2 regions of the Streptomyces sp. NPDC041784 genome follow, and region 1 is predicted to be linked to the other one. Evidence: riboswitches for the same ligand, from Rfam matches in the RefSeq annotation. Region 1 holds a riboswitch; the other holds the start of a gene.
What was found. A riboswitch is a leader RNA that binds a small molecule or an ion and turns the genes downstream of it on or off. The one in region 1 is predicted to bind glycine.
Positions count from the first base shown of each region.

Region 2: it holds a riboswitch for glycine, as region 1 does, so the genes downstream of both, gcvP (aminomethyl-transferring glycine dehydrogenase) here and gcvT (glycine cleavage system aminomethyltransferase GcvT) in region 1, are expected to answer to the same signal.

Region 1 covers NZ_JBVJAB010000035.1:36,569-40,970, reverse strand. Annotated here, with positions in the region: gene ACZ6D7_RS40825 (enhanced serine sensitivity protein SseB C-terminal domain-containing protein) at 1-191, opposite strand, end outside; gene ACZ6D7_RS40820 (enhanced serine sensitivity protein SseB) at 333-1,121, opposite strand; gene ACZ6D7_RS40815 (AAA family ATPase) at 1,260-1,946, opposite strand; glycine riboswitch at 2,119-2,220, shown strand; glycine riboswitch at 2,221-2,343, shown strand; gene gcvT (glycine cleavage system aminomethyltransferase GcvT) at 2,381-3,502, shown strand; gene gcvH (glycine cleavage system protein GcvH) at 3,612-3,989, shown strand; gene glyA (serine hydroxymethyltransferase) at 4,004-4,402, shown strand, end outside.
Region 2 covers NZ_JBVJAB010000068.1:2,621-7,022, reverse strand. Annotated here, with positions in the region: gene ACZ6D7_RS46985 (MerR family transcriptional regulator) at 1-79, shown strand, start outside; gene ACZ6D7_RS46980 (DNA polymerase IV) at 148-1,578, shown strand; gene ACZ6D7_RS46975 (hypothetical protein) at 1,829-2,116, shown strand; gene ACZ6D7_RS46970 (PRC-barrel domain-containing protein) at 2,141-2,512, opposite strand; glycine riboswitch at 2,626-2,721, shown strand; gene gcvP (aminomethyl-transferring glycine dehydrogenase) at 2,904-4,402, shown strand, end outside.

The sequences.
Region 1 (4,402 bases):
CCGTCCACCTCCATGTTCCCGTACTGGGCGTCCGGGGAGCCCGACTGACCGTGCCACAGGAGCATCCAGACCTGGCCGGAGGCGGGGGTGGCGAGGGCGCGCAGGAGCGCCTCGTAGGCGTCGTAGCGCCCGGGCGTGACCTGGCGCAGCATGTGCTCGACCTGTCCGGCCGCGATGCCGCTGGCGCTCACCTGTACCGCCCCTTCTTTTTTGAGTTGCCCCGCGTATGAGAACAGCTTAAGCGCCCAGGAGCCCGGCACCTGTTGTGCGTGCGCGGGTGCCGGTGCGTCGTGGCTCGTCGGGCGGCCGCCCGCGCGCCTCGGGTGGTGCCCCTAGCGCTGGTAGAAGGGGCGGACCTGCTCCTTCATCCACTCCCCCACCGGGTCCTGCGCCACGTCCAGGAGGATCAGGTTGACGGGCCACCGGACCGGGGTGCGGCCCATGGCGCGCCCGAGGGCGTCCAGGGGGAGTTCGCGGACGTCGGCGTCCAGGTGGGAGAGCTCGACGCCGACGAACATCACCGGGTCGGCGGTCTCGATCGCGGCCAGGCAGCGGCGGGCCGTGCGGACCACGCCCGTGGCGTCGAACTCGGCCGAGGCCGCGGCGAGGAAGTCCACCGGGTCGTCCTGCCAGTCGGGCTCGAAGAGGCGGACGCGGCCGCCGCTCGCGGGGCCGTCCAGCGGGGTGCGGCCGGCCCGGCACAGCTCGGCGACGGCGGGCGGCGGCAGCGGGACGCCGACCACGCCCTCCGGGTTCACGAACATGCCGACCTGCGGGGGCAGCCCGCGCGCGAACTCCACGGCCGGGGCGATCGTGTACGACATGTGCGCGCCCGCGACCTGACGGAGCTGCTCCTCGGAGCTGAACACGGGCACGTAGGCCTGGCCCTCCAGCTCGATGGCGGGCAGGTCGAGCGGGACGCTGTCGGGCCCGCCGCCGGCGGGCAGCGGGACCCAGACGAAGCTGCGGCCGAGCACCTCCACGATGCGCCCGCCGGCACCGGGGACGCCGAGGGAGGCGGAGAGCACCTCCTCCAGTTCGTTGCCGGGCCATCCGCCGTGCGGGTGGGGGTGTGCCTGTGCCGGGAATGCCGTCGGGAAGTCCGCCGGTGGGAAGTCCATCTACCTACCGCCTGCTGGGAACCACTGGTCTGGCTGAAAGGCTAACGGGTACAAGGGGCACTTTCCCCGGCCCGACGAAAGCGGAGGGGAAGCCTCGGAGGCCCGCCGACGCCCCCGGGAGCCGCCCGGCCCCTCGGCTCAGCCGGTGAAGCCGATCCGGCGCAGGGTGTTCGCCGCGTCGCGGTCGAGGAGGATCGCCGCGCCGACGCCGGCGGGCAGCCGGCCGCGCTCCACCGAGCGCAGCAGCCGGGCGGCCGCCGTGCGGTGGCGCAGGAACGCGTACCGCGAGACACCGCGGCCGCGCTCGCGCTGGCCCTCCAGCGCCGCGCCCGGGGTGACGTCGAGGAGGAGCAGGTGCAGGGTGCCGCCGCGGCGGCGGGCCTCGCGGGCCAGCCAGTCGCGCACCCAGGCCTGCGTACCGCAGTCGTGGACGACGACGCCCTCGCCGGTGCGCAGGGCGCGGCGCAGTCCGGCGTAGTGGGCGAGACGGACCAGGGGGCGGTAGAGGGCGTAGGGCAGGAAGCGGGGCGCGCGGGCGTCCCAGCGGTCGCGGGTGTCCTGGGAGTCGATGCGCAGGCCGGTGACCGCGCGCTTCATGAGCGTGGACTTGCCACTGCCGGGCAGGCCGGTGACCACCACCAGGTCGTGGGGGCCGAACAGCAGGCCGTGCGGGCTGCGGCCGGAGCGGTCGCGCAGATCGCGGACGACGGGGGCGGGCCGCGCCCGGGACGCCACCCTGGCCGGGGCCGCCGGCTGCGCGGGCAGCGCGAGCGCCGAGGTGGTCGCGAATGCCCTGGTCCTCGCCGAGGTCCTGTTCACCGTGATCGTCCTTCCCCTGGGGTCAGGTAAGTCTTCTCCCCATCGAACGTAAAGAGAAGGTAATCCGTGATGTCTCGCGTTTTCGTGCGCGTACCGCCACAAGCCGGTTACAGATGCGGCCTGCCGCGACCGGGGGGTGCCGTGCAATGATGTCCGCGCCAACTGCATACCGGCCGTTTGAATCCGCGCGGGAGAGTTCCCAGCAGCAGCCTTTCGCTGGGGCGCCGAAGGAGCAAGTCCCTCCCTTGAATCTCTCAGGCACCGTTACCGCGCGGGCGAGGCACATCTGAAAAGCGGGCCACCGTCGCCGGTGGTCCCACCCAAGGTGCAAACCATGACCCGTTTCCGCGCGCAGCGGGCGGTCATGGCGAACCTCTCAGGTTCCGATGACAGATGGGGAGGAACGACCTCGCCTGTCATGCCTTGGGAGACGACCGACCGTGAGCAGTACGCAAGAACTCCGTCACACCGCGCTCGATGCCCTGCATCGCTCGCTCGGCGCGACGATGACCGACTTCGCCGGCTGGGACATGCCCCTGCGCTACGGCTCCGAACGCGACGAGCACACCGCCGTGCGCACGCGGGCCGGGCTCTTCGACCTGTCGCACATGGGCGAGATCACCGTCACCGGCCCGCAGGCCGCGGCCCTGCTCGACCACGCCCTGGTGGGCAACATCGGGGGCGTGCGGCCCGGCCGGGCCCGCTACACCATGATCTGCCGGGCCGACGGCGGCATCCTCGACGACCTGATCGTCTACCGGCTCGCCGAGACCGAGTACATGGTGGTCGCCAACGCCTCCAACGCCCAGACCGTGCTGGACGCGCTGGTGGAGCGGGCGGCCGGCTTCGACGCCGAGGTGCGCGACGACCGCGACGCGTACGCCCTGATCGCCGTCCAGGGGCCCGAGTCCCCGGGGATCGTCAAGGCCCTCACCGACGCCGATCTCGACGGTCTGAAGTACTACGCGGGCCTGCCGGGCACGGTCGCCGGCGTCCCCGCGCTGATCGCGCGCACCGGCTACACCGGCGAGGACGGCTTCGAGCTGTTCGTGAAGCCGGAGCACGCCGTGCGGCTGTGGGAGGCGCTGACCGAGGCCGGCGCGGGCGTCGGGCTGGTCCCGTGCGGTCTGTCCTGCCGGGACACCCTGCGCCTGGAGGCGGGCATGCCGCTGTACGGGCATGAGCTGTCGACCGCGCTGACCCCCTTCGACGCGGGCCTCGGGCGCGTGGTGAAGTTCGAGAAGGAGGGCGACTTCGTCGGCCGCGAGGCCCTCCTGGAGGCCGCCGAGCGGGCCGCCGCGAAGCCGCCGCGTGTCCTGGTCGGCCTGGTCGCCGAGGGCCGCCGGGTCCCGCGGGCCGGGTTCGCGGTCGTCGCGGGCGGCGAGGTGATCGGCGAGGTCACCTCCGGCGCGCCCTCCCCGACGCTGGGCAAGCCGATCGCCATGGCCTACGTCGACGCCGCGCACGCCGCGCCGGGCACCCCGGGCGTCGGCGTGGACATCCGGGGCAGCCACGAGCCGTACGAGGTCGTGGCGCTGCCCTTCTACCAGCGCCAGAAGTAGCCACCGCGCGCCGCGCGCAGGTGACACTGCGCACATTTACGCTGCTCACGCACGTTTCCAGCAGTCCCCCATTCACCAGCACTCCCCCGCGTACAGGAGAATTCAGGCCATGAGCAACCCCCAGCAGCTGCGCTACAGCAAGGAGCACGAGTGGCTGTCGGTCGCCGAGGACGGCGTCTCGACGGTCGGCATCACGGAACACGCGGCCAACGCGCTCGGCGACGTGGTCTTCGTCCAGCTCCCGGAGGTCGGTGCCTCGGTGACCGCGGGCGAGTCCTGCGGTGAGCTGGAGTCGACCAAGTCGGTCAGCGAGCTGTACTCGCCGGTCGACGGCGAGATCGTCGAGGTCAACCAGGACGTCGCCGACGACCCGTCGCTGGTGAACTCCGCCCCCTTCGAGGGCGGGTGGCTGTTCAAGGTACGCGCGACGGGCGAGCAGGAGGAACTGCTGTCCGCCGACGAGTACACCGCCTACACCGCCGGCTGAGGAGTCGTAGACGCATGTCCGTCCTGAACACGCCCCTGCACGAGCTCGACCCGGAGATCGCCGCCGCGGTCGACGCCGAGCTGAACCGCCAGCAGTCCACGCTCGAGATGATCGCGTCGGAGAACTTCGCTCCGCTCGCGGTCATGGAGGCGCAGGGCTCGGTCCTGACCAACAAGTACGCCGAGGGCTACCCGGGCCGCCGCTACTACGGCGGCTGCGAGCACGTCGACGTGGCCGAGCAGATCGCGATCGACCGGATCAAGGAGCTGTTCGGCGCCGAGTACGCCAACGTCCAGCCGCACTCGGGCGCCTCCGCCAACCAGGCCGCCCTGTTCGCGCTGGCCCAGCCCGGGGACACCATCCTGGGCCTGGACCTGGCGCACGGCGGCCACCTGACCCACGGGATGCGGCTG
Region 2 (4,402 bases), on a different contig from region 1:
GCGGATCGACACCGGCGAGACGCTCGTCGGGCACAACCCGGCGGACGAGCTGGCGCGCAGGCGCAACCGGGCGGTCTGAACCGCTCCGGAGGCGGTGGGCGCCGCTGAGCGGCGTCATTGTCAGTGGCGTGGTGCAGCATCGGACATGTGAGAAACGCGCCCACGATCCTGCATCTCGACATGGATGCCTTCTACGCCCAGGCGGAGCAGGTGTCCAAGCCGAGTCTGCGCGGGAAAGCCGTGATCGTGGGCGGTCTCGGGCCGCGCGGGGTGGTCGCCACGGCCTCCTACGAGGCGCGGGTCTTCGGGGTGCACTCGGCGATGCCCATGGGCCAGGCGCGGCGGCTGGCCCCGAACGCCGCCTACCTCGTGCCCCGCTTCTCGTTCTACCGGTCGATCAGCGACCAGGTGATGGCGCTGCTGCGGGCTCTGTCGCCGCTGGTGGAGCCGCTGAGCCTCGACGAGGCGTTCGTCGACCTGGAGGCCGGGGAGACGGCCTGGGACAGCGAGTCGGCGCGGCTGGCCGGCGTCCGGCTGCGTACGGACATCCGGGACGTCACGGGGCTCACCGGGTCGGTGGGGCTCGCGGCCTCGAAGATGCTCGCGAAGATCGCCTCCGAGCAGGCCAAGCCCGACGGCCTGGTGCTCATCGAACCGGGGACCGAGCGGGCGCTCCTCGGGCCCATGTCGGTGCGCACCCTGCCGGGAGTGGGGCCGGCCACCGGCGACCATCTGAGGCGGGCAGGGATCACCACGGTCGACGAACTCGCGGAGGCCGGTGAGGACGAGCTGGTGCGGCTGGTGGGGAAGGCGCACGGGCACGGGCTGTACGCCATGGCGCTGGCGCGTGACGACCGGCCGGTGGTGGCCGAGCGGGAGGCCAAGTCGGTGTCGGTCGAGGACACGTACGACGTGGACATCCACGATCGGGTGCGGGTGGAGCTGGAGGTGCAGCGGCTGGCGGAGCGGTGTGTGCGCAGGCTGCGGGGGGCCGGTCTGTCGGGGCGGACCATTGTGCTGAAGGTGCGGCGGTACGACTTCTCCACGCTCACCCGGTCCGAGACCCTGCGCGGGCCGACGGACGATCCGGCGGTGGTGCGGGAGGCGGCGGCCAGGCTGCTGGACTCCGTGGACACGACGGGCGGGGTGCGGCTGCTGGGCGTGGGGGTCAGCGGTCTGGCGGACTTTACCCAGGAGGACCTGTTCGCGCAGGCGGCCGAGGGGCGGGCGGCCGAGGAGCGGGGGGCGGCGGCCGAGGAGGAGCTTCCCGACGAGCCGGTCGCGGAGGAGGTCGTGCCGGCCGAGCACCGGTGGCGTCCGGGGCACGATGTGCGGCATGCCGAGTTCGGGCCCGGGTGGGTGCAGGGAAGTGGGCTGGGCCGGGTCACGGTGCGGTTCGAGACGCCGGACTCGGAGCCGGGGCGGGTGCGGACGTTCCGGGTCGACGACCCGGATCTGGAGCCGGCGGACCCGCTGCCGCTGGTGCGGCGAAGACCCGGGGAGGACGGCGGGCCGGTCGGGATCGCGGCGGGGGACTCGGAGGCCGGAAATCCGGGTGCGGCGGCTGGGAACTCCTGACGGGAGCGGTCCGTTACGCAGAGTGAAGACCGGATGCTGTGGAGTGACGGGGAGTTGCCGTGCTGGAGGAGAGCGGGATGGAACTTCAGGGGGATCGGTCCGTGAACCCCGCCGCCGGGTTGTCCTCGGAGCGGGAGGCCGAGATGCGCCGGGTGGCCGATCGGGTCACCCGCTGGGCGGCGAACCGGAGTGATGTCGTCGGCTGCTGGTCGGTTCCTGTGCGCGGGGGACGGCGGGTCCGGACTCCGATGTGGATCTCGTCGCGCTGACGACGGACCTGTCCGGGTACGGGGAGGGCGGTGCGTGGCTGGGTGAGCTGGGTCTGGGGGAGGTGATCCGGGTTCAGGCGTGGGGGCCCGTCACCGAGTGGCGGCATGCCACGGCCACCGGCCTGGAGGTCGAGCTGGGCGTCACCTCGACGGACTGGGCGCGCACCGACCCGGTCGACGCGGGCACGCGCGAAGTCGTCACCGGCGGCGCCCGCCCGCTGTACGACCCGGCCGGGTTGCTTGCCGCGCTGATACGGGAGTGCGCCTGAGGGGGCTCACGGGTCGCCTGTGTCTCAGTTGTCGTCCGTGCCGGCCAGGCGGCCGAAGTGGTGGTCCGGGAGTGGGGGAGGGGCGGCCACGTCGAGACCGTAGTGGTGGTAGAGCTGGAGTTCCTGGTCGGGGGAGAGGTGCCGGCCCACGCCGAAGTCGGGGGCGTCCTTGATCAGGGCCCGGTCGAAGGGGATGTGGAGGGTGCCCTCGATCAGCTCACTGGGCTCCAGGGGGACGAAGGCGTCCCGGGAGAACAGGCCGGTGCGTATGGCCGCCCACTCGGGCACGCCGGTCGCGTCGTCGAGGTAGACCTCGTCGACGGTGCCGATCTTGGTGCCGTTGCGGTCGAACGCCTTGCGGCCGATCAGGTTGCGCGGATCGATGTCGGTCTGCACGGGCCCTCCACTTGGTCGCAACTCATCCGTAAGCACTACAAAAGAGCACATTGGGGCGCGCGGCCACTCGAAGGAGGTGGCGTTGACCTCGCTGGTAGTCTGGCAACGGCTGCTGACCCCGTGCGGGAGAGTCCTCCGGACATCACCGGAGGCGCCGAAGGAGCAAATCCTCCCCGGAATCTCTCAGGCCCACGTACCGCACGGACGAGGTCACTCTGGAAAGCAGAGCGGGTGTCTGTCGACGGCCTCCGCTCTCACCGACGGTGAAAGCCGGCTGCCCCTTGCGGGCGGCCGGTGAAGCTCTCAGGTTGAGATGACAGAGGGGGAGGCCGTCCGGGTACCCGCGCCGTGGTGCCCCTCGAAGGTCGTGTCAGACCAGGAGGCCTCCGCAATGACCGCCTACCGCATTCCGCTCTCCGAGCTCGAGCGGGGAATCCCCTTCGAACAGCGCCACATCGGGCCCGACCAGGAAGCGCGGGCCAAGATGCTCGCGCACGTCGGGTACGGCTCGCTCGACGAGCTGACCGCCGCCGCGGTCCCCGATGTGATCAAGAACGCCGATGCGCTGGACCTGCCGGGCGCGCGCACCGAGGCCGAGGTGCTGGCCGAGCTGCGGTCGCTGGCCGACCGCAACCAGGTGCTCGACTCCATGATCGGGCTCGGGTACTACGGCACCTTCACGCCCCCGGTGATCCTGCGGAACGTGATGGAGAACCCGGCCTGGTACACGGCCTACACCCCGTACCAGCCGGAGATCTCGCAGGGCCGGCTGGAAGCGCTGCTGAACTTCCAGACCATGGTCGCCGACCTCACGGGGCTGCCCACCTCCGGCGCCTCGCTGCTGGACGAGGGCACGGCCGCCGCCGAGGCGATGGCACTGTCCCGACGGATGGGGAAGAACAAGAAGGGTCTCTTCCTCATCGACGCGGACGTGCTGCCGCAGACCATCGCCGTGATCGAGACCCGGGCCGAGCCGACCGGGGTGGAGGTCGTGGTCGCCGACCTCTCCGACGGGATTCCGGCCGACATCGCGGGGCGTGAGATCAACGGGGTGCTGATCCAGTACCCGGGCGCCTCCGGCGTCGTACGCGACATCAAGGCGGTCATCGACCAGGCGCACGAGCTGGGGGCGCTGGTGACGGTCGCCGCCGATCTGCTCGCGCTGACGCTGCTGACGTCCCCGGGTGAGCTGGGGGCGGACATCGCGATCGGGACGACGCAGCGGTTCGGCGTGCCGATGGGCTTCGGCGGGCCGCACGCCGGCTACATGGCCGTGCACGAGAAGTTCGCGCGCAGCCTGCCCGGGCGGCTCGTGGGCGTGTCCGTGGACGCCGACGGGAACCGGGCGTACCGGCTCGCGCTGCAGACGCGAGAGCAGCACATCCGCAGGGAGAAGGCGACCAGCAACATCTGCACGGCGCAGGTGCTGCTCGCCGTGATGGCGGGCATGTACGCCGTGTACCACGGCCCCGAGGGGCTCAGGTCGATCGCGTGGCGGGCGCACCGGTACGCCTCGATCCTGGCCGCCGGGCTGACGGCCGGCGGGGTGGAGGTCGTGCACCAGGCGTACTTCGACACGCTGACCGTCCGGGTGCCGGGGAAGGCCGCCGAGGTCGTGGCCACGGCGCAGGACAACGGGGTGAACCTGCACCTCGTCGACGCCGACACGGTGTCGATCGCCTGTGACGAGACGACCGCGCGGGCGCAGGTGGCCGGCGTCTGGGCGGCCTTCGGGGTTGAGGGTGACATCGAGGCGCTCGACGCGGTCACCGGGGAGACGCTGCCCGCCGGGCTGCTGCGCTCCGACGAGATCCTGACCCACCCGGTCTTCCACCAGCACCGCTCCGAGACGGCGATGCTGCGCTATCTGCGCCGGCTCGCCGACCGGGA